Regions from separate parts of the Paracidovorax sp. MALMAid1276 genome, predicted to be linked through region 1. Evidence: predicted binding sites of a transcription regulator. Region 1 holds the regulator's gene; each other region holds the start of a gene.
What was found. The regulator sigma-54, encoded in region 1, starts transcription at its own class of promoters, with help from an activator protein. The targets are predictions, from matches to a motif close to TGGCANGNAANCTGCTTT.
Positions count from the first base shown of each region.

Region 2: the regulator sigma-54 is predicted to act here: its motif matches at 3,227-3,244, upstream of ACOQFS_RS19405 (BMP family protein).
Region 3: the regulator sigma-54 is predicted to act here: its motif matches at 2,554-2,571, upstream of glnA (type I glutamate--ammonia ligase).
Region 4: the regulator sigma-54 is predicted to act here: its motif matches at 2,702-2,719, upstream of ACOQFS_RS04440 (CmpA/NrtA family ABC transporter substrate-binding protein).

Region 1 is NZ_JBMIRS010000210.1:16,600-21,746, reverse strand. It holds gene ACOQFS_RS16955 (thiol:disulfide interchange protein DsbA/DsbL) at 86-742, shown strand; gene lptA (lipopolysaccharide transport periplasmic protein LptA) at 854-1,513, shown strand; gene lptB (LPS export ABC transporter ATP-binding protein) at 1,561-2,340, shown strand; gene ACOQFS_RS16940 (RNA polymerase factor sigma-54) at 2,340-3,926, shown strand; gene ACOQFS_RS16935 (acyl-CoA thioesterase) at 4,032-4,514, shown strand; gene ACOQFS_RS16930 (THUMP domain-containing class I SAM-dependent RNA methyltransferase) at 4,511-5,147, shown strand, end outside.
Region 2 is NZ_JBMIRS010000237.1:4,289-9,435, forward strand. It holds gene ACOQFS_RS19390 (HlyD family type I secretion periplasmic adaptor subunit) at 1-46, opposite strand, end outside; gene ACOQFS_RS19395 (biotin/lipoyl-binding protein) at 53-757, opposite strand; gene ACOQFS_RS19400 (type I secretion system permease/ATPase) at 754-2,931, opposite strand; gene ACOQFS_RS19405 (BMP family protein) at 3,292-4,302, shown strand; gene ACOQFS_RS19410 (5'-methylthioadenosine/S-adenosylhomocysteine nucleosidase) at 4,434-5,147, shown strand, end outside.
Region 3 is NZ_JBMIRS010000043.1:16,544-21,690, reverse strand. It holds gene ACOQFS_RS02630 (sterol desaturase family protein) at 1-569, shown strand, start outside; gene ACOQFS_RS02625 (EI24 domain-containing protein) at 712-1,629, shown strand; gene ACOQFS_RS02620 (competence/damage-inducible protein A) at 1,626-2,447, shown strand; gene glnA (type I glutamate--ammonia ligase) at 2,620-4,035, shown strand; gene ACOQFS_RS02610 (hypothetical protein) at 4,260-4,778, shown strand; gene glnL (nitrogen regulation protein NR(II)) at 4,859-5,147, shown strand, end outside.
Region 4 is NZ_JBMIRS010000070.1:1,071-6,217, reverse strand. It holds gene ACOQFS_RS04450 (ABC transporter ATP-binding protein) at 1-167, opposite strand, end outside; gene ntrB (nitrate ABC transporter permease) at 280-1,227, opposite strand; gene ACOQFS_RS04440 (CmpA/NrtA family ABC transporter substrate-binding protein) at 1,274-2,518, opposite strand; gene ACOQFS_RS04435 (ANTAR domain-containing response regulator) at 3,021-3,647, opposite strand; gene ACOQFS_RS04430 (branched-chain amino acid ABC transporter substrate-binding protein) at 3,858-5,018, shown strand; gene tsaD (tRNA (adenosine(37)-N6)-threonylcarbamoyltransferase complex transferase subunit TsaD) at 5,063-5,147, shown strand, end outside.

The DNA.
Region 1 (5,147 bases):
CCCCGGCGGCCCGCCAGGCCGGGGCTGAACTTTTTGAGGGGGCATGGCTCACATCCCCCAGACCTGTAACAGGAGAGTCTTTGTGATGAAACGCCGTGAGTTTTCTTTGTCTGCCGCGACCGCCGTGGCTGCTTCCGCCCTGGCGCTGCCCGTGGCCACCCCCGCGCTGGCCCAGGCCCGCCAGTTCAAGGAGGGCAAGGACTACAAGCGGCTGGACAAGCCCGTCACCCCCGATGCCCCCGCCGGCAAGGTCGATGTGATCGAGTTCTTCTGGTACAGCTGCCCCCACTGCAACGCGTTCGAGCCCGTGCTCGAGTCCTGGATCAAGGCCGCGCCCAAGGACCTGAGCGTGCGCCGCATGCCCGTGGCGTTCAACGCCAGCTTCGTGCCGCAGCAAAAGCTGTACTTCACGCTGGAAGGCATGGGCAAGCTCGACGAGCTGCATGGCAAGGTGTTCCGCGCCATCCACGTCGAAAAACTCAAGCTCGCCAAGGACGACGAAATCCTGGCCTGGGTGACGCAGCAAGGCGTGGACGCCGCCAAGTTCAAGGAAGTCTACGGCTCGTTCTCGGTGTCCAACCAGGTGCGGCGCGCGTCGCAGCTGCAGGACGCCTACGGCGTGGAAGGCGTGCCTTCGATGGGCGTGGCCGGCAAGTACTACACCGACGGCACCATGGCCGGCAGCATGCAAACCGTGCTGCAGGTGGTGGACCACCTGGCCGCCGTCGCCCGCAAAGGCTGACGGTTTTCTGCCAACCGCCCTCCGGGGCACGCTGCGAAGAGCCCGCAATTGCGGGCTTTTTGCTTGGGGCTGTGCCTGCGTGGCTACAATGGACTGCAAGATTCGTGCCCTATGAACCATCGCCTACTCCCGACCCTTCTGCTCGTCGCCGCGGCCTGCGCCGTGGGCGCGGCACACGCTGAAAAGGCCGACCGGGCCAAGCCCATGAACATCGAGGCCGACGCCCTGCGCCACGACGAGCTCAAGCAGACCAGTGTGTTCTCGGGCCGCGTGGTCATGACCAAGGGCACCATCGTGCTGCGCGGCGCGCGGCTGGACGTGCGCCAGGACGCGGACGGCTATCAGTACGGCGTGGTGACGGCCGAACCCGGCAAGCGGGCGTTCTTCCGCCAAAAGCGCGACACCGCGCCCGGCGCGCCCGATGAGTTCATCGAAGGCGAAAGCGAAGTCATTGAATACGATGGCAAGGCCGACAACGTGCGCTTCATCACCCGCGCAGAGCTGCGCCGCTACCGGGGCTCGGTGCTCTCCGACGAGATCACCGGCGCGGTGATCGTCTACAACAACACCACCGACGTCTTCACCGTGGATGGCCAGCGAGCGTCCTCCACCAGCGCGGCAGGCGCTGCCACACCCGCGCCCGGTGGCCGCGTGCGCGCCGTGCTGTCTCCCAAGGACCCGCCGCCCAACGCGGCCGCCGCGCCGGCAGCGCCGGCTGCATCGGCCCCGGCGCTGCGCCCCAGCAACAGCCTTGGCGGCGGCTCCCGGTGAGCGCGCAGCCCTTGCACCCCGGCCCTGGCGGCCCGGCGGGAGAACACCTGCCGGGGGGGGCTGCGCATGCGGGCGATCTTCCGCAGGGCAGCCGGCTCGAAGTGCAGCACCTGGCCAAGTCCTACGGCAGCCGCAAGGTCGTCAAGGACGTGTCGCTGGTGGTGCAAAAGGGCGAGGTCGTGGGGCTGCTCGGCCCCAACGGCGCGGGCAAGACCACCTCGTTCTACATGATCGTGGGGCTGGTGCGCAGCGATGCGGGCGACATCCGCATCGACGGCCAGTCCGTCGCCCACATGCCCATTCACCGGCGCTCGCGCCTGGGGCTGTCGTACCTGCCGCAGGAAGCCTCCATCTTCCGCAAGCTGTCGGTGGAGGAAAACGTGCGTGCGGTGCTGGAGCTGCAGCGCGGCGACGACGGCAAGCCGCTCAGCCGGGACGCCATTGAAGAGCGCCTCACGGCCCTGCTGCAGGAGCTGCGGGTGGACCACCTGCGCGCCTCGCCCGCCATGGCCCTGTCGGGGGGCGAGCGCCGCCGGGTGGAGATCGCCCGGGCGCTTGCCACGCAGCCGCGCTTCATTCTGCTGGACGAGCCCTTTGCCGGCATCGACCCCATTGCCGTGATCGAGATCCAGCGCATCATCGGCTTCCTCAAGGCGCGCGGCATCGGCGTGCTCATCACCGACCACAACGTGCGCGAGACGCTGGGCATCTGCGACCACGCGTTCATCATCAGCGACGGGCGCGTGCTGGCCCAGGGCACACCGTCCGAGATCGTCGACAACGCCGAAGTGCGCCGCGTGTACCTGGGCGAACACTTCAAGATGTGATGAAGCCTGGTTTATCGCTGCGCGTCTCGCAGCATCTCGCGCTGACCCCCCAGCTGCAGCAGTCCATCCGCTTGCTGCAGCTGTCCACGCTCGAACTCTCGCAGGAAGTCGAGCAGATGCTCGACGACAACCCTTTTCTGGAGCGCACGGCCGACGAGGCGCCGCGTGAGGAGTTTGGGCTGGACGCAGAAAACACACCCGCCCAGGCCGATGACTATGGCGCGGATGATGCTATGTTTTCAGGAGCTGCAGGCGCAAGTGCAGCAAGCGCTGAAGGCCAAAATGATGCTGAATCGCCAAGCGCTGGCGCTGCGGACGAGCCCGACTGGAGCGGCGACGGCACGGTGGAGATGGCGCCCAATGATGCGGAGTGGGGCGGAGATGCGCCCGCCCGCAACCGCAACGACGGCGAGGGCGACGAGGCCGACGCCACCGAATTGGCCCGCTCGCACGAATCGCTCACGGCCTTCTTGCACCGCCAGGCCCTGTCGCTGCGCCTGTCCGAGGTGGACTGTGCCGCACTGCGCTTTCTCATCGAGTCGCTGAACGACGACGGCTATCTGGAAGAGCCACTCGAAGAGCTGGCCGCCGCGCTCGCCGGCGCCGAAGACCTGGAGCAGATCGAGGAGCTGGTGCACCGATTCACCGTGGCCCTGCGCCTGCTGCAAAGCCTGGAGCCCACGGGCGTGGGCGCACGCAACCTGGCCGAATGCCTCACCTTGCAGCTCAAGGCGCTCGATGCTGATGAAGAGGCAGACCCCGACACCGTGAAGACGGCGCTCACCATCTGCCAGCAGCCGCTCGAGATGCTGGCCCGCCGCGACATCCGCCGCCTGACCCAGCTGTGCGGCGACGGCGAGGAGCGCACCCGCGCCGCCATGGCGCTCATCGCCCGGCTGGAGCCGCGCCCCGGCCGCAAGTTTGTGGACGTGGAGCGCAACATCATCGTGCCCGACGTCATCGTGCGCAAAGCCGGTCGGGCCAACGGGCGGGACGGCCAGCACAACTTCATCGTTCAGCTCAACCCCGACGTGATGCCCCGCCTGCGCGTGCACGACATCTATGCGGGTGCGCTGCGCGGCCACAAGGGCGGCGAGGGCCACCAGGGCATGCAGCAGCGCCTGCAGGAGGCGCGCTGGTTCATCAAGAACATCCAGCAGCGCTTTGACACCATCCTGCGCGTCTCGCGCGCCATCGTCGAGCGGCAGAAGAACTTCTTCACCCACGGCGAGCTGGCCATGCGCCCGCTGGTGCTGCGCGACATCGCCGATGAGTTGGGCCTGCACGAATCCACCATCAGCCGCGTGACCACCGCCAAGTACATGGCCACGCCCATCGGCACCTACGAGCTGAAATACTTCTTTGGCTCGGGCCTGGGCACTGAAACCGGTGGCAACGCATCCAGCACCGCCGTGCGCGCGCTCATCAAGCAGTTCGTTTCGGCCGAAAACACGGCCAAACCCCTGTCCGACAGCCAGATCGCCGAGATGCTCAAGGAGCAGGGCATCGAATGCGCGCGGCGCACCGTGGCCAAGTACCGCGAGGCGCTCAAGATCGCGCCTGCCAATCTGCGCAAGGCGCTGTAGATACCTGCGCGCTTGGGGCGAGCGCTGGGCGTGCGCCTGCGCCGCTGCGGCCCCTTGCGTTGACGTTGTTTTTTTCTTTTCGTACCCACCTACCGCAGCCCCACCATGGCCCGCATCGTCTTCGACCTTCCCCCGCACTTCGGCTTTGCCACCGAGTTGCAGATCTACATCAGCCATGTGAACCAGGGCGGGCACCTGGACAACGCGCAGCTGCTCACGCTGGTGTCCGAGGCGCGTGTGCGCTTCTTTCAGTCGCTGGGCTACCCCGAGGCCGACGTGTGCGGCCTGTCCATCGTGGTGGGCGACATCGTGGCGCAGTACAAGTCCGAAGGCTTCCACGGCGAAACCATGCGGGTGGAGATGGCACCGGCAGACTTCAACCGCTACGGCTTCGATCTGGTGTTCTGCATGACCGAGAAAGCCTCGGGCCGCGAGGTGGCGCGCGGCAAGATCGGCATCGTCTTCATCGACCAGGCCAGCCGCAAGGTGGCCCCGATTCCGCAGTCCGTGCGCGAACTGCTGGCCGCCCGTGCGGGAGAGCCCGGTTCCCCCGCGCAGCCCGAGCACGTATCCTCCCCATCGACATGAACCATCTCCAACTCTTTCTGCCCTGCGCGGCCGGCGTCGAGGGCTTTCTGGCCGACGAGGTGCACGGCATCACCGGCCTCACGTGGCAAGACCTGCTGGTGGGCCGCGGCGGCGTGCTGCTGCGTGCTTCTTGGCGCCATGCCATGCAGCTCAATCTGCACAGCCGCCTGGCCCAGCGCGTGCTGGTGCAGCTGGCGCACCGCCCCTACCGGTCTGAAAACGACCTCTACAACATGGCCAGCGACGTGGCCTGGGAGATCTGGTTCACCACGCGCCAGACCTTCAAGGTCGAAGTGACCGCCCAGCACAGCCCGCTGCAGAGCCTGAACTTCGCAGGCCTCAAGGTGAAAGACGCCGTGGCCGACCGCTTCCGCCACAAGAGCGGCGTGCGCCCCGACGTGAACACCCAGTGGCCCGACGTGCGCGTGCATCTGCACCTCACCACCGACGAGGCCACGCTCTACATCGACACCTCGGGCGAGCCGCTGTTCAAACGCGGCTGGCGCGAGGACAAGGGCGACGCCCCGCTCAAGGAAACCCTGGCCGCCGCCATGATCGCCGCCAGCGGCTGGGACCCGCACGGCGACCACCCCGAGCCCCTGTACGACCCCTGCTGCGGCAGCGGTACCATCG
Region 2 (5,147 bases), on a different contig from region 1:
GCACGGTGGCTTCGAGCTTGCCGATCATGGCGCGCACAGTGGCCATTTCGGCCTAGCGGCGCTGGTGTTCGGCAGACAGTTTGGCCAGGCGGGCGGTGATGTCGCTCCACTCGGCGGCCAGTTGGGCATGGGCGTCGGCCTTGTCGGCGGCGGTCCAGTCTGCTGGGGTGTTATGGTTGAGAGCCTTTTTGGCATCCAGCGCTTGATGGGTAAGCGCTGACAGCTCTTGTTTCGATAGCATATGCTGCAAAGTGCGGGCACGCAGCCATTCAGACTGTGCCGCCTTGCGGGTCGCTGTCAGGCTGGCCTTGTCGGCTTGGGCATCGGTGGGGTCCAGTTCCACCAGGGCCTGGCCTGCTTGTACGTGGTCGCCATCTTTGACCAGGATGCGGCTAACCACGCTCCGCTCCAGGGGCTGGATGACTTTGGTGCGGTCACTCACGATGATGCGGCCGGGGGCCACGGCAACGATGTCGATCTTGCCCAGGATGGCCCAGGCCAGCGCGATAAGGAACAAGGCCATCAGCACGTAGGCGATGCGCCGGGGTGCGGGGTGGACGGGGGTTTCTTGCAGGCTCAGGGCTGCGGGCAAGAAGGCTTGCTCGTCGGCCAGCCGTGCTGGGCCGGCCAGTTCATGGCGGTGCTGCCAAGCGGCTTTGAAGATGGCGCGGTAGCGGGCCAGCAGGTCCAGGGCCGGGTGGCGGGGGGCGGCTGCCTGCGCTGTTGTCTGTGCCACTGTGTGTGCTGCGCTGTTCATGCCGCCACCTCTTGCGCGGCGGGCTGGTTGCCCCCGGGTGTGGGCGGTGCCGCAGCACGGCTGCCATCTTGCATGCGCCACAGGTGGGCGTACAGGCCTTGCTGCTTTTGGATCAGTGCGTCGTGCGGGCCTGCCTCAACGATGCGGCCTTTGTCCATGACGATGATGCGGTTCGCATGCCGCACGGCACTCAAGCGGTGGGCAATGATGAGCACGGTGCGGCCCCGGCAGATGTGGGCCATGTTGCGCTGGATGATGGCTTCGCTCTCGTAGTCCAGTGCGCTGGTGGCTTCGTCCAGGATGAGGATGCGGGGGTTGGTGAACAAAGCGCGGGCAATGGCGATGCGCTGGCGTTGCCCGCCCGAGAGGCTGCCGCCTTGTTCGCCCACCACGGTGTCGTAGCCTTCGGGCAGTTCGCTGATGAAGTCGTGGGCGCCGGCCAGTTGGGCGGCGTGCACCACGGCCTCAATCGGCGCAGCGGGGTCGGCAATAGCAATGTTCTCGCGCACGCTGCGGTTAAAGAGCAGGTTCTCTTGGAGCACGACGCCCACCTGGCGGCGCAACTGGGCGGCGTCGATGAGGCTGATGTCGATGCCGTCCACAAGGATGCGGCCCTGTTCGGGGGTGTACAGGCGCTGCACCAGCTTGGTGAGGGTGCTTTTGCCTGAGCCCGAGCGGCCGACGATGCCGATGACTTCGCCAGGGCGCACGTCCAGGCTGACGCCGCCGAGCACGGGGGCGGCTTCAGGCCGGTAGCGGAAGTGGATGCCATCCAGGGTGATGCGGCCTTTGACGGGGGGCAATTGGGCGGCGCTGCTCGGGGGCACTTCGGTGCGGGTGTTCAGGATGTCGCCCAGGCGGGCCATGGAGATGCCGGTTTGCTGAAAGTCGGTCCACAGCTGGGCCATGCGCATGATGGGCTGGGCCACGCGCTGGGCAAACATGTTGAAGGCGACAAACTGGCCCACCGTGAGTTCATTGCCCATGACCAGGTGGGCGCCATACCACAGGGTGGCGGCGTTGACGAGTTTGCCAATCAGGTTGACGCCTTCGTGGGCCCAGCTGGCGAGGTTCTGGGTTTTGAAGCTGGCGCTGACGTAGGCGGCGAGCTGGTTGTCCCAGCGGCGAGCGAAGGATGGCTCCAGCGCGCTGGCTTTGACGGTCTGGATGCCGGTAACGGTTTCCACCAACATGGACTGGTTCTCTGCTCCACGGGCAAACTTGACGTCCAGGCGTTTGCGCAGGATGGGCACCACGGCCAGGCTGAGGCCAAAGTACAGCGGCAGGCTGACCAGCACGATGAGGGTGAGCGGCAGGCTGTAGAACAACATGACGGCGATGAAAATCACCGAGAACAGCACGTCCAGCACCACGGTGAGGGCGTTGCCTGTGAGAAAGCTGCGGATGTTCTCCAGCTCGCGCACGCGGGCCACAGAGTCGCCTACGCGGCGGGCCTGGAAGTACGCCAGGGGCAAGTGCACCAGGTGCCGGAACAGCCGAGCGCCGAGTTCCACGTCGATGCGGCTGGTGGTATGGCTGAAGACGTAGGTGCGCAGGGCGTTTAGTACGCTTTCAAACACAACGACCACCACCAGGCCAATGACGAGCACATCCAGCGTGGTCATACCCCGGTGCACGAGAACCTTGTCCATCACCACCTGGAAGAACAGGGGGCTTACCAAGGCAAACAGCTGCAGCATGAAGGAGATGAGCAGCACTTCGCCCAGCAGCTTGCGGTGCTTGATGAGGCTGGGGATGAACCAGGAGAAGTCGAACTTCGCCAGCTCGCCCGCCAGGCTGGCGCGGCTGGTGATGAGGATGAGTTCGCCCGTCCATTGGGCGGCGAAAGCCTCCATGGATTCGATGACGGGGCGAGCACCTGCACCTGTAGCGGCGGGGTCTTGCAGCAGAACGCGCTGGCCGTCGCACTGCGCAAGCACCACGGTCCGAATCTCTCCGGTTTCTGCACGCAGTTGGGCCAACGCGGGCAAGGGGGACAGTGGCAATCTGTCCAAAGTGGTGCGGGAGAGCTTGGCTTTGAGGCCCAGGTGTTTGGCGGCACGCAGGATGTCGTGGGTGTCACATGCGTCGGCGGGGAGGATTCCCAACTGGTGGGCCAGGGTGTCTGGGTCTGCGGCGACTTGATGGAAGCGCGCAACCAGCACCAGAGCCATCAAACCGCCATGCGGCGCTCGCGCCGCCCCCAAACCTTGACCAAATGTTGCAGTTGAAGAAGACTCTGCCGTATCGGTAGCTGCCAAAGGAACTCCAGCCCCCTTTTCGGCAAATTGTTTGCTCATCGATCCTTCCCTCTCGTGGGGGGCGATACTAATGACCAAATTGACAAAAGTTTGCAATTGAGCCCATCAATGGAGCAGCGATTTGCAACGGGATGTTTTGCTCTCTGTGTCCGCTTTCACCCCAGGACCCGGCGAAAAGCTGGCTGGGTCAGCCCTGATGGTTATCGATGTGCATGCTTATTGCTTAGATGACCATACATTCATTTACATTGACGTAAACCAAGGAAACCATCCATGACCACTCGCCGCATCTTCACCGGACGCCTGCTGTGCACCTCCATGGCCCTCTCGGCCGCCATGGCACTCGCTCCCTCGCTCGCCACAGCGCAGTCCAAGCTCAAGGTGGCGGCGATCTACACGGTGCCTTTCGAACAGCAGTGGGTCAGCCGCATCCACAAGGCCCTGAAGGCCGCCGAGGCACGCGGCGAGATCGAATACAAGGCCAGCGAGAACGTGAGCAACGCCGACTACGAGCGCGTGATGCGCGAGTACGCCACCGGCGGCAACCAGCTCATCGTGGGCGAGGCCTTTGCCGTTGAATCGGCGGCGCGCAAGGTCGCCAAGGACTTCCCCAAGACCTCCTTCCTGCTGGGCTCGTCGGGCAAGCCCCAGGCACCCAACTTCAGCGTGTTCGACAACTACATCCAGGAGCCCGCGTACCTCAGCGGCATGATCGCGGGCGGCATGACCAAGACCAACAAGATCGGCATGGTGGGCGGCTTCCCCATCCCCGAGGTCAACCGCCTGATGCACGCCTTCATGGCCGGCGCGAAGGAGACCAACCCCAAGGTGGAGTTCACCATCACCTTCATCAACAGCTGGTTTGACCCGCCCAAGGCCAAGGAAGCCACCTTCGCCATGATCGACAAGGGCGCCGACGTGCTCTACGCCGAGCGCTTTGGCGTGAGCGACGCCGCCAAGGAAAAAGGCAAGCTCGCCATCGGCAACGTGATCGACACCCAGCCGCAGTACCCCGACACCGTGGTGGCCTCGGCCATCTGGCACATGGAGCCCAGCATCGACCGGGCGCTCAAGCTGGTGAAGGAAGGCAAGTTCACCGCCGAGGACTACGGCCCGTATTCGATGATGAAGCACAAGGGCTCGGAGCTCGCGCCGCTGGGCACTTTTGAGAAGAAGGTGCCGGCCGACATCGTGACCAAGGTCAAGGCCAAGCAGGCCGACATCCTGGCGGGCAAGTTCACCGTGAAGGTGGACGACAGCCAGCCCAAGTCCACGGCCAAGTAAGCACCGGGCCTTCCGGGCGCCCAGCCCGTCAGTTCCCTCCTCTGCACAGGCCACCTCTGCAACGCGGTGGCCTGTTTGCATTTTTGTTTCTGCTTGTTGCCAACATTCACCCCCAACCCGGCACCCACACCATGCAGCCAGCCCACACCACCAAAGAGCCCCTCACTTCACGCTGCACTCGCCTGCTCGTGACCCTGGCCCTTGCGGCTGCAGTGGCAGGCTGCGCTGCCAATGCACCGGGCAAGGCTGCGGGGCGCCTGGACGAGACTCCCCGCATCGCCGTGATTTCTGCCTTCGCGCCCGAACTGACCGTGCTGCTGCCCCAGGTGCAGCAACCCGCCAAGCACAGCGTCAATGGCGTGGAGTTCACCACCGGCACGCTGGAGGGCAAACCCGTGGTCGTGTTCCTGTCCGGCATCAGCATGACCAACGCGGCCATGAACACGCAGCTGGTGCTCGACCGTTTCAACGTGAGCCACGTGGTCTTCAGCGGAATCGCAGGTGGCGTGAACCCCGGCCTGCACATCGGCGACGTGACAGTGCCCGCGCGCTGGGGCCAGTACATGGAATGGCTGATGGCGCGCGAGGACAAACCCGGCCAGTACAGCGCCCCCGCGTGGATGAAAAGCGAGCTGACGATGCCCGCCTTCGGCATGATGCACCCGCGCCCCGTGGAGTTTCGCTCTGCGGCTACGCCCAAGGTCACCAAGAAATTCTGGTTTGAAGCCGACCCGAAGATGCTGGCCACCGCGCGCAGCCTGCAGAACGTGGGCCTGGAACACTGCCTGGCCGCCACCTGCCTGAAACAGCGCCCGCAACTGGTGGTGGGCGGCAATGGTGTGTCG
Region 3 (5,147 bases), on a different contig from region 1:
GGCAGCATCAGTGGGAGTGGTGGTGGCGGTTGCATTCGCTGCACCATGCCCAGCGGCAGATGACGGTGTGGAGCGACAACCGCAATCACCTTCTGGACGACTTGCTGCGCGACACCCTCTTGGTGGTGGTTGCGCAGCTCATTGGTGTGGCCCCGGGCCAGTTCATTGCCATCGTGGCCATCACGCAGTTGAGCGAGAGTTTTCAACACGCCAACGTGCGCATCTGGTTCGGCCGCTGGGGCGAGCGCCTGTGGGTCAGCCCGCGCTTCCACAGGCTGCACCACAGCATCGGCCTGGGGCATGAAACCCTGCGGCCCATCACGCCCGAGCGAGCCGGCGCCGATGGTGCAACACGGCAATACCGCACCGTGCTGGGCGGCCACAACTTTGGCGTGCTGCTGCCCTGGTGGGACATGCTGATGCGCACGGCCAATTTCGAACAGCGCTATGACCCCACGGGCATTCGCGACCAGGTCGAGCCCGGGCCGGACGGGCGGGTGCGTGACTACGGCCGGGGGTTCTGGTCACAGCAGTGGCGCGGTTTTCTGCGGCTGGTGGGCAAGGCCTGACGCTGGGTGCTTGTTGCCGCCAATGAAGAGTGGGGGGCTGCGGAGCAGCGGTGCATGCACTCATGCGATCAACCCAGCCCTGCGCATGCCGCCGATGTCCCCGGGTCAAGGGGCGGGGGGCATTTCGGTATGCTTGCCGCCCATGGGACTTCTCTTTGACTCATTCTGGCGGGCTGCCGCGTACTGCCTGCGCCCGCGCGTGATGGCGATGTCACTGCTGCCGTTGCTGCTGATGGCGGGCCTGGGGTTGGCGCTGGGCTATTTTTACTGGGACGCTGCAGTGCGCAGCATGCGCGCGTTGCTCGAAGCATCGGACTGGCTGGCCAGTTTCTGGGGTTGGCTGCAAGGGTGGGGCCTTGGGGATGTCACTTCGGTCATGGCCCCGCTGATGGTGGTGATCGTGGTGATGCCGGTTCTGGTGGTTCTGTCGTTGCTTGTCGTGGCCGTCCTGATGACCCCTGCGCTCGTGGAGCTGGTGGCCCAGCGCCGTTTCCCGTCGTTGGAGCGCAAGCGCGGTGGGTCGTTCGCCGCCAGCATTGCATGGTCGCTGGGCTCTACGGTGCTGGCGCTGGTCGCCTTGGCGGTGTCCGTTCCGCTCTGGCTGGTGCCGCCGCTGGTGCTGATCCTGCCGCCCCTGATTTGGGGCTGGCTGACCTACCGGGTCATGGCCTTTGATGCGCTGGCCGAGCATGCCAGCAAGGAGGAGCGCATGGCGCTGTTCCACCGCCACCGCAACAGCTTGCTGGGCATCGGCATTCTCACGGGCTTTCTGGGGGCGGCTCCCAGCATCGTCTGGGCATCCGCTGCGGTGTTCGCGGTGGCCTTCTTTGTGCTGATTCCGGTCGCGATCTGGATCTACACCGTGGTGTTCGCGTTCTCGTCACTGTGGTTTGCGCACTATTGCCTGGCAGCGCTGCAGCAACTGCGGGCGCGGGCGGGCGGGTCGCCCGGGCCGGCCAGCGATGCGGGCGCTGCCCCTGACAGCCGCCTTCCAGGCTCTGCCACGCCTGCACGTGAATTGCCGGCTCCCGATTCGTTGCCCGGAGCCTCTCAGCCATGATTCCATCATTAGGTCTCATCATCGTCGGCGACGAAATCCTGTCGGGCAAACGGGCCGACAAACACATGACCAAGTCGATCGAGCTTTTGGCCGCCCGTGGCCTCAGCCTTTCGTATGCCGACTACGTGGGCGATCAGCCCGCGCGCATCACCGCTGCGCTGGAGCGGGCCTTTGCTTCATCCGACGTGGTGTTTTCGTTTGGCGGCATCGGCGCCACGCCCGACGACCACACCCGACAGTGCGCTGCGCGCGCGCTGGGCCTGCCCCTGGTGCTGCACCCTCAGGCGGAAGCATTGATCCGTGAGCGCATGCAGGACGTGGCCCGCGAGCAGGGGGCGCCCTTCGAGCCGGACCGTCCGGACAACGTGCATCGGCTGAACATGGGCATGTTTCCGCAAGGGGCCAGCATCATTCCTAATCCCTACAACAAGATTCCCGGTTTCAGCTGCGGCGGTTCCGGCGAGGGGGCGGTGCACTTTGTGCCCGGGTTTCCGGTCATGGCATGGCCCATGGTCGAATGGGTGCTGGACCAGCGGTACGCCCACCACTTCAACCGCCAGCCACAGACCGAAAAGTCCGTGGTCGTGTACGGCGCCATGGAAGCGTCGCTGACGCCGCTGATGGAGCGCATCGAAAAACTGCATCCCGATGTGCGGGTGTTCAGTTTGCCCAGCGTGGATCATCCACAATACGGGCGGCATATCGAACTGGGTGTCAAAGGCCCTGCGTCGGTCGTTCCTGCAGCGTGGGACGACCTCATTGCGGGTCTGCACGAATTTGGTGCGCATTGCGGCCCCGAATTGGTGCGTAACCTTTGATGCCCGGTGCGGAATCATTGCTTGCACCTGTTTGGTGCCTTTCGTGGGGTGGTGGGCGGCCTTAGGGTGCCCGGTGCTCCTAGATAGTGCGAAGCCTGCACTTGGCTGGCACGCAAACTGCTTTTATTTCGCAAATACTTTTTTCAACAAGCGCTTTACCCAGGAGAACCTGATGGCCAAGACCGTTGCAGACGTGATGAAGATGGTGAAGGAAAACGAAGTCAAGTTCGTTGACTTCCGTTTTACCGATACCCGTGGCAAGGAACAGCACGTGACCGTGCCCGTGTCCCACTTCGATGAAGACAAGTTCACGTCCGGCCACGCATTTGACGGCTCTTCCGTGGCCGGCTGGAAGGGTATCGAAGCCTCGGACATGCAACTCATGCCCGACCCCAGCACCGCCAACATCGATCCCTTCTTCGAAGAAACCACGCTGTTCCTGCAGTGCGACGTGATCGAACCCGGTGACGGCAAGGCCTATGACCGCGACCCCCGCTCCATCGCCAAGCGCGCTGAAGCCTACCTGAAGGCCTCCGGCCTGGGTGACACCGCCTACTTCGGTCCCGAGCCAGAATTCTTCATCTTCGACGGCGTGCGCTGGTCCAACGAACCCGGCCGCGTGTTCAGCGAAATCGAAGAGTACGAAGCCCCCTGGAACTCGGGCGCCAAGCTCGAAGGCGGCAACCGCGGCCACCGTCCCACCGTCAAGGGCGGCTACTTCCCCGTGCCTCCGGTCGACAGCACGCAAGACATGCGCGCCGAGATGTCCCTGATCCTCGAATCCCTGGGCATCCCCGTCGAAGTGTTCCACCATGAAGTGGCTGGCGCTGGTCAGAACGAAATCGGCACCAAGTTCAGCACGCTGGTCGAGCGCGCTGACTGGACGCAGGTCCTGAAGTACGTGGTCTGGAACGTGGCCAACGCCTACGGCAAGACCGCCACCTTCATGCCCAAGCCCTACGCTGGCGACAACGGCTCCGGCATGCACGTGCACCAGTCCATCTGGAAGGACGGCAAGAACCTGTTCGCTGGCGACGGCTATGCCGGCCTGTCGGACTTCGCGCTGTACTACATCGGCGGCATCATCAAGCACGCCCGTGCCCTGAACGCCATCACCAACCCCGGCACCAACTCGTACAAGCGCCTGGTGCCCGGCTTCGAAGCCCCTGTGAAGCTGGCCTACTCGGCCCGCAACCGCTCGGCCTCGATCCGCATCCCTTACGTGGCCAACCCCAAGGGCCGCCGCATCGAAGCGCGCTTCCCCGATCCATCGGCCAACCCCTACCTGGCCTTCTCGGCCCTGATGATGGCCGGCCTGGACGGCGTGGAAAACAAGATCCATCCCGGCGAAGCCGCCACGAAGGACCTGTACCACCTGCCTCCGGAAGAAGACAAGCTGGTGCCCACCGTGTGCCACAGCCTGGACCAGGCCCTGGAATATCTGGACCAGGACCGCGGCTTCCTGACCAAGGGTGGCGTGTTCACCGACTCCATGCTGGACGCCTACATCGAACTCAAGATGGGCGAAGTCACGCGTTTCCGCATGGCTCCCCACCCTGTCGAATTCGACATGTACTACTCGCTGTAATCGCCACCCGAGGGCGTTTGCCAGTTCAAAAAAAAGGCGGCGTGTGCCGCCTTTTTTCATGGCGATGCAGCCGGCGTGGCCGGCGGGAGCGGGCGGGCCGGAACCAACGCCCCCGGGCAGAGTCACTGGGCAAAGCCCTGCGCGGGCGTGCCAGTGTTGAATTGGCGATGTGTGGCGATTGGGGGATACTTCCCCGATGCTGCCCGGCAGTGCGAGGAAACCGAATGAATAAAACGCTCATCACCACCCTGATCCTGACTGCCGCCACGGCCCCCGCAGCGTGGGCGCAAGACCGCATCTACCGCTGTGGCAACGAATACACCAACAACGCGACCCAGGCGAAGGAGCGGGGGTGCAAGCTGGTGGAGGGCGGCAACGTGACGGTGGTGCAGGGCACGCGGCCGGCTGCGCCTGCAGCGGCTGCCGCACCGGCCGGCGGGGGTGGCACGGCCACAGCGCCTGCGACATCTCCGGCCAACGCGCCGCGTGTCAGCAACAACGACCAGAAGGCGCGCGACGCCGACGCCCGGGCCATTCTCGAGTCCGAGCTGCGCAAGGCTGAGTCCCGCCATGCCGAATTGGTGAAGGAATACAACAACGGCGCGCCAGAGCGCAACGCGCTGGATCTGCGCAACCCCCAGCGCTACATCGAGCGCACCGCTGAACTCAAGGCCAGCGTGGCCCGCAGCGAAAGCGACATTGCCGGCATCAAGCGCGAACTGGCGCGCCTGCCCGCGCCGTGAGCGACCGCGCAGCCGCCATGAACCCGCAGCCATCCGAGGGCCCCGGCGCCGATGCGGGGCGGTTTCACTCCCTTGACCTGATGTCCACGCTGGTGGCCGTGCTGCGGGCTGACGGGGCCGTGCAATTTGCCAATGCGGCGCTCGAGAACACGCTCGGCCTGTCGCGCCGCACACTGGAAGGCGCCGATTTCTCCACGTTCTTTACCGACCCCGCGCTCCTGCAGACGGCGCTGGCCGGGGCGCGGGGCAAGGACTTCGCCGCGTTGCGCTACGAAGCCAGCCTCAAGCGCGTGCACCAGGAGCCCGTGCCCGTGCACGTCAACGTGGCCGATGCCGAGCAGGTGGGCGAGATCCTCGTGGAACTGTGGC
Region 4 (5,147 bases), on a different contig from region 1:
AGCAGCGTGGACTTGCCGCAGCCCGAGTGGCCGATGAGCGCCACGAATTCGCCCTTGGCAATCGTCAGGTTGATGTCCCGCAGCGCGGGGAACAGGCCCTTGGCCGTCTTGAAGGTCTGCTCGACGCCGTGGATCTCGATGAACTTGGTGGTGAGAGAGGTATGCATGAGGAACTCCTGGTGTGTGCCGAGGGCCACCGGGCACCGGCATGGCCGGGCCCGTGGTGATGGTGGTGTTGGTGGTGCTGTCGCTGCGGCCGCCGTGCGGCGCAGGGGGGTGTCAGGCCTTGACCTCTTCGAACGTGAACGCCGTGGCCAGCTTGATGAGCGCCATCTCCAGCGCCAGGCCCACGATGCCGATCACGAAGATCGCGATGATGATGTTCTTCACGTTGAGGTTGTTCCACTCGTCCCACACCCAGAAGCCGATGCCCACGCCGCCGGTCAGCATCTCGGCGGCCACGATCACGAGCCACGCGGTGCCCACGGCCAGGCGCACGCCGGTCAGCATGTAAGGCAGCACGGCGGGGAACAGGATCTTGGTGGCGATCTTCCACTCCGACAGGTTCAGCACGCGGGCCACGTTCATGTAGTCCTGCGGCACGCGCTGCACGCCCACGGCGGTGTTGATGATCATCGGCCAGATGGAGCAGATGAAGATGGTCCAGATGGCGGCGGGGTTGGCGCCCTTGAACACCAAGAGGCCGATGGGCAGCCAGGCCAGGGGCGACACGGGCCGCAGCAGGCTGATCAGCGGGTTGAACATGCGCGAGAGGAACGCAAACCGCCCGATGACGAACCCGGCCGGAATGCCCACCAGCGCCGCCATGCCGAAGCCGATGGCCACGCGCTGCAGGCTCATCAGCACGTTCCAGCCCACGCCCTGGTCGTTCGGGCCGTTGCGGTAGAAGGGGTTGCTGAACACGTCGAGCGCCTGCACCCAGGTGTCCTTCGGGCTCGGGATGCTGCCGCCCGTGGTGGTGGACACCACGGCCCACAGCCCGATGAGCAGACCCAGGCCGCACAGGGGCGGCAGCACGGCCATCCAGAAGCTGCGCGACAGCGCGGCCCAGTCGCGTGCGGGGCGCGGGGCGGGCGCAGCCACTGCGGTTTGAGAGTCTTTTTTGACTTTTGCGCTTGATGGCAAAGCGCTGCTAGCTACGTTATTTGTAGCAACCGACGCCTTTGCGGCGGCATCCATCGGGGCGTGAAAGACGGCACTGACCATGGTGTCCTCCTGGTTTCAACGGGTGGGGCTTTGGGGCTTTGGGGTTTCAGGCTTTGATCTTGAAACCGTCGGCGTACTTGGCGGGGTCCTTGCCGTCCCACACCACGCCATCGATCAGCTTGCTGGTGCGCATCACATCCTTGGGCACGCTGATCTTCATGGCGCTGGCGACCGACTTGTACAGGTCGATCTGGTTGATCTGCTTGGCGATGCCCAGGTAGTCGGGGTGGTCCTTGATCAGGCCCCAGCGCTTGTGCTGGGTCAGGAACCACATGCCGTCGGACAGGTAGGGGAAGTTCACCGCGCCGTCGTTGAAGAACTTCATGTGGTTGGGGTCGTCCCAGGTCTTGCCCAGGCCGTTCTGGTAGCGGCCCAGGATGCGCTGGTTGATCGCGTCCACGCTGGTGTTGATGTAGGCCTTCTGCGCCACCGTCTCGGCCATCTTCATCTTGTTGGACAGGCCGGCGTCGATCCACTGGCTGGCCTCCAGCACGGCCATCATCACGGCGCGCGTGGTGTTGGGGTACTTCTTGGTGAACTCGGCCGTGGTGCCCAGCACCTTCTCGGGGTGGTCCTTCCAGATGTCCTGGGTGGTGTTGGCCGTGATGCCGATGCCGTCCATGATGGCGCGGTGGTTCCAGGGCTCGCCCACGCAGAAGCCGTCCATGTTGCCCACGCGCATGTTGGCCACCATCTGTGGTGGCGGCACGGTGATGAGCTTGGCGCCCGAGATGGGGTTGATGCCGGCGGCCGCCAGCCAGTAGTGCATCCACATCGCGTGGGTGCCGGTGGGGAAGGTGCCGGCGAAGGTGTATTCCCGCTTTTCGCTGGCCATCAGCTTGGCGAGCGACGGGCCGTCGACCGCGCCCTTGTCGGCCAGGGCCTTGGACAGGGAGATGGCCTGGCCGTTGTTGTTCAGGCTCATCAGCACGGCCATGTCCTTCTTCGGGCCGGCCGTGCCCATGTGCACGCCATAGACCAGGCCGTACAGCACGTGGGCAAAGTCCAGTTCGCCGTTCACCAGCTTGTCGCGCACACCGGCCCAGGAGGCTTCCTTGGTGGGGATGATGGTGACGCCGTATTTCTTGTCGAAGCCCAGCACCGAGGCCATGACCACGCTGGCGCAGTCGGTCAGCGGGATGAAGCCGATCTTGACCTCCTTCTTCTCGGGGGCGTCGGAGCCCTGGGCGTGCACCAGTGCGCGCAGCGCCGGGCTGATGCCCACGGCGCCCACGGTAGCGGCCTGCAATACGGAGCGTCGGTTGAGACTGGTTTTCAGAAGATCGGTCATGGTGCGGTTCCTCGTAGCGTTGAAAACAAAAAAGGCGTCCTCTCCTGCCGGGCTGCACGGGGCAACTGCGGTGTCAGAGAGGGACGCCTTTGTCCATGGCAACGGCCCGTAGGCCTTGCCTGGCACCGGCCCGCCATTGGGTCGGTGCTGCGAGATGGGACCGTCATTGGTCTTGCAACCTCTATTGCAAGCAGCGTGCCAGCTTCGTTTGCGCCACGATGGCGCACCAATCGCTACGTTTTTGATAGCTTCAATCGCTTGATGGATAAGCGCTGTGGCACTATTTGGTTAGAAAATCACTGTTGCCGTTCTGCTTGTGCTGGATTTGCACTGCCTTTGTGCGGCGCACCATCAGGGAGAGGGCGGTCAAACTGGACGCAGCCCAGGCGAGGGCAGCCGAGCAAGGGCCGCCCCGCAGCGAGGGCTGCGTCCCCTTCCCGAATCGCGCAGCGATTCGAGAGAAGGGGGAAGGTGCGAAGCACCTCAGGGGGATGCGACCTGCCTACCCCAGCAGATCCGCCACATCCAGCATGCGCTGCGCCACATCCACCAGCTTCAGGCCCTTGTCCATGGCGGTCTTGCGCAGCTTCTCGTAGGCGGCCTGTTCGGTCAGGCCCTGGCGCTGCATGAGCAGGCCTTTGGCGCGGTCGATGGTCTTGCGGTCCTTGAGCTCCGTCTTCGCGTCCGCCAGCTCGGCGCGCAGCGCCTGCTCGTGCTGAAAGCGCGCCATCGCCACGTCCAGGATGGGCCGGATGCGCTGCGGGGCCAGGCCCGCCACGATGTAGGCCGACACGCCCGCCGCCACCGCGTCCTTCACGTGCGATGTGTCTTCGTCGTTGGTGAACATGACGATGGGCCGGCGCTCGTTGCGCGTGGCCATCACCACGTGTTCGAGCGCATCGCGCGCTTCGCTCTCGGCGTCCACGATGATGAGGTCGGGCTGCAGCTGGGCCAGCCGCTCGCTCAGGAACACGTCGGCGGGCAGCGTGGCCACCAGGTTGAAGTTGTTTTCCAGCAGGCCGATGCGCAGCGCACGCGACCGCTCTGCCTGCAGCAGGGCGTGTTCGTCGTCAGGGTCGGTCACCGCCAGGTCCGGGGCCACCACCACGATGCGCAAAGCCTCATTCATGCCCCGAGCATAAGCAATTTTTACGCCACAAAGTGGTGCATCGAACCGGTGCACGCCCCCCCGAGCGGTGCGGCAGGGGCGGTCTGCGGACTTGAGGGGCCTGAAACTTGCTAATAGTTTGATACGCGGCAGGGCATACCCGCTAGGCGCTGGGTTGGCGGCTCGCATATACATCCGGTCACTTTGACATACCTCTTTGGAGTTTTCTGCATGAACAAGCACATCGACCGGCGCCGGTTCTCGGCCAGCCTGGCCCTCGCGGCCATCGCTGCGGCCGCTTTCCTGTCCGGCTGCGGCAAGGTGCCCGACACCATCAAGATCGGCGTGGCGCAGCCGCTGAGCGGCCCGCTGGGCGGGCTGGGGCAAGACCTGCTCAATGGCGTGAACCTGGCAGTGGCCGAACTGAACAAGGGCGGCTACAGCGTGGATGGCAAGAAAGTGACGCTGGAAGTGGTGTCGGTGGACGACAAGGCCGATTCCGCCACGGGCAAGACCGTGGCCCAGCAGCTGGTGGATGCCGGCGTGGTCGCGGTGATCGGCCACCTGAACTCGGGCGTGAGCATCGACACGGCCGCGGTGTATGCCGCCAAGGACATCGCGCAGATCGCCATCTCCACCAACCCCAAGTTCACGCAGCTGGGCTTTCCCACCACCTTCCGCATGGTGGCCAACGACACGCTGCAGGCGCGCGCCATTGGCTCGTTTGCCGCCACCCAGCTGGGTGCCGCGCGCTATGCCGCGCTGGACGACGGCACGCCCTATGGCAAGGGCCTGGCCGACGGAGCCGCCGAGCAGCTCAAGGCCGAGAAGAAAGAGGTGGTGGTGCGCAAGTCGTTCGACGACAAGACGGTGGCGTTCGACGCGCTGGCGGCCGAGCTCAAGGCCGCCAATGTCGAGGTGATCGTCTCCACGCTGAATGACTTCCAGGCCCTGGCGCTGCTGGAGGCGCTGCGCAAGGTGGACCACACCAAGGTCAGCCTGCTGGGCGGCGACACCATCAAGACCACCGACATGACCAAGGCCATGGGCATGGTCGCCGGCATCTACGCCACCTCGCCCGTGCTGGAGGCCAAGGAATTCACCACCGGCAAGCCCTTCCTCGAAAAGTACATCGCCGCCTACAAGAAGCCGCCGGCCTATGGCGGGCATTACAGCTACGACAGCACCTATGTGCTTTCGGCCGCGATCCAGAAGGCCAAGTCGGCCGACCCCAAGGACATCACCAAGGCCATGCACAGCATCAACGGCTATGCGCCGGTGATCGGCACCATGACCTGGGACGAGAAGGGCGAGCAGCGCTATGGCGCCGTGGGCGTGTACGAGCTGCGCGCCGGAACGTGGGAGCTGCGCATGCGCTCCGACCGCTGGTAACCGCGCGGGGCAGGCTCCCGGGCCCTGGGTTTTACACTCGGGGCATGAGTTTGCTGATACTGGGCATTGAATCCTCGTGCGACGAAACGGGCGTGGCGCTGGTGCGCAGCACCGGCGATGGCGCCGTGC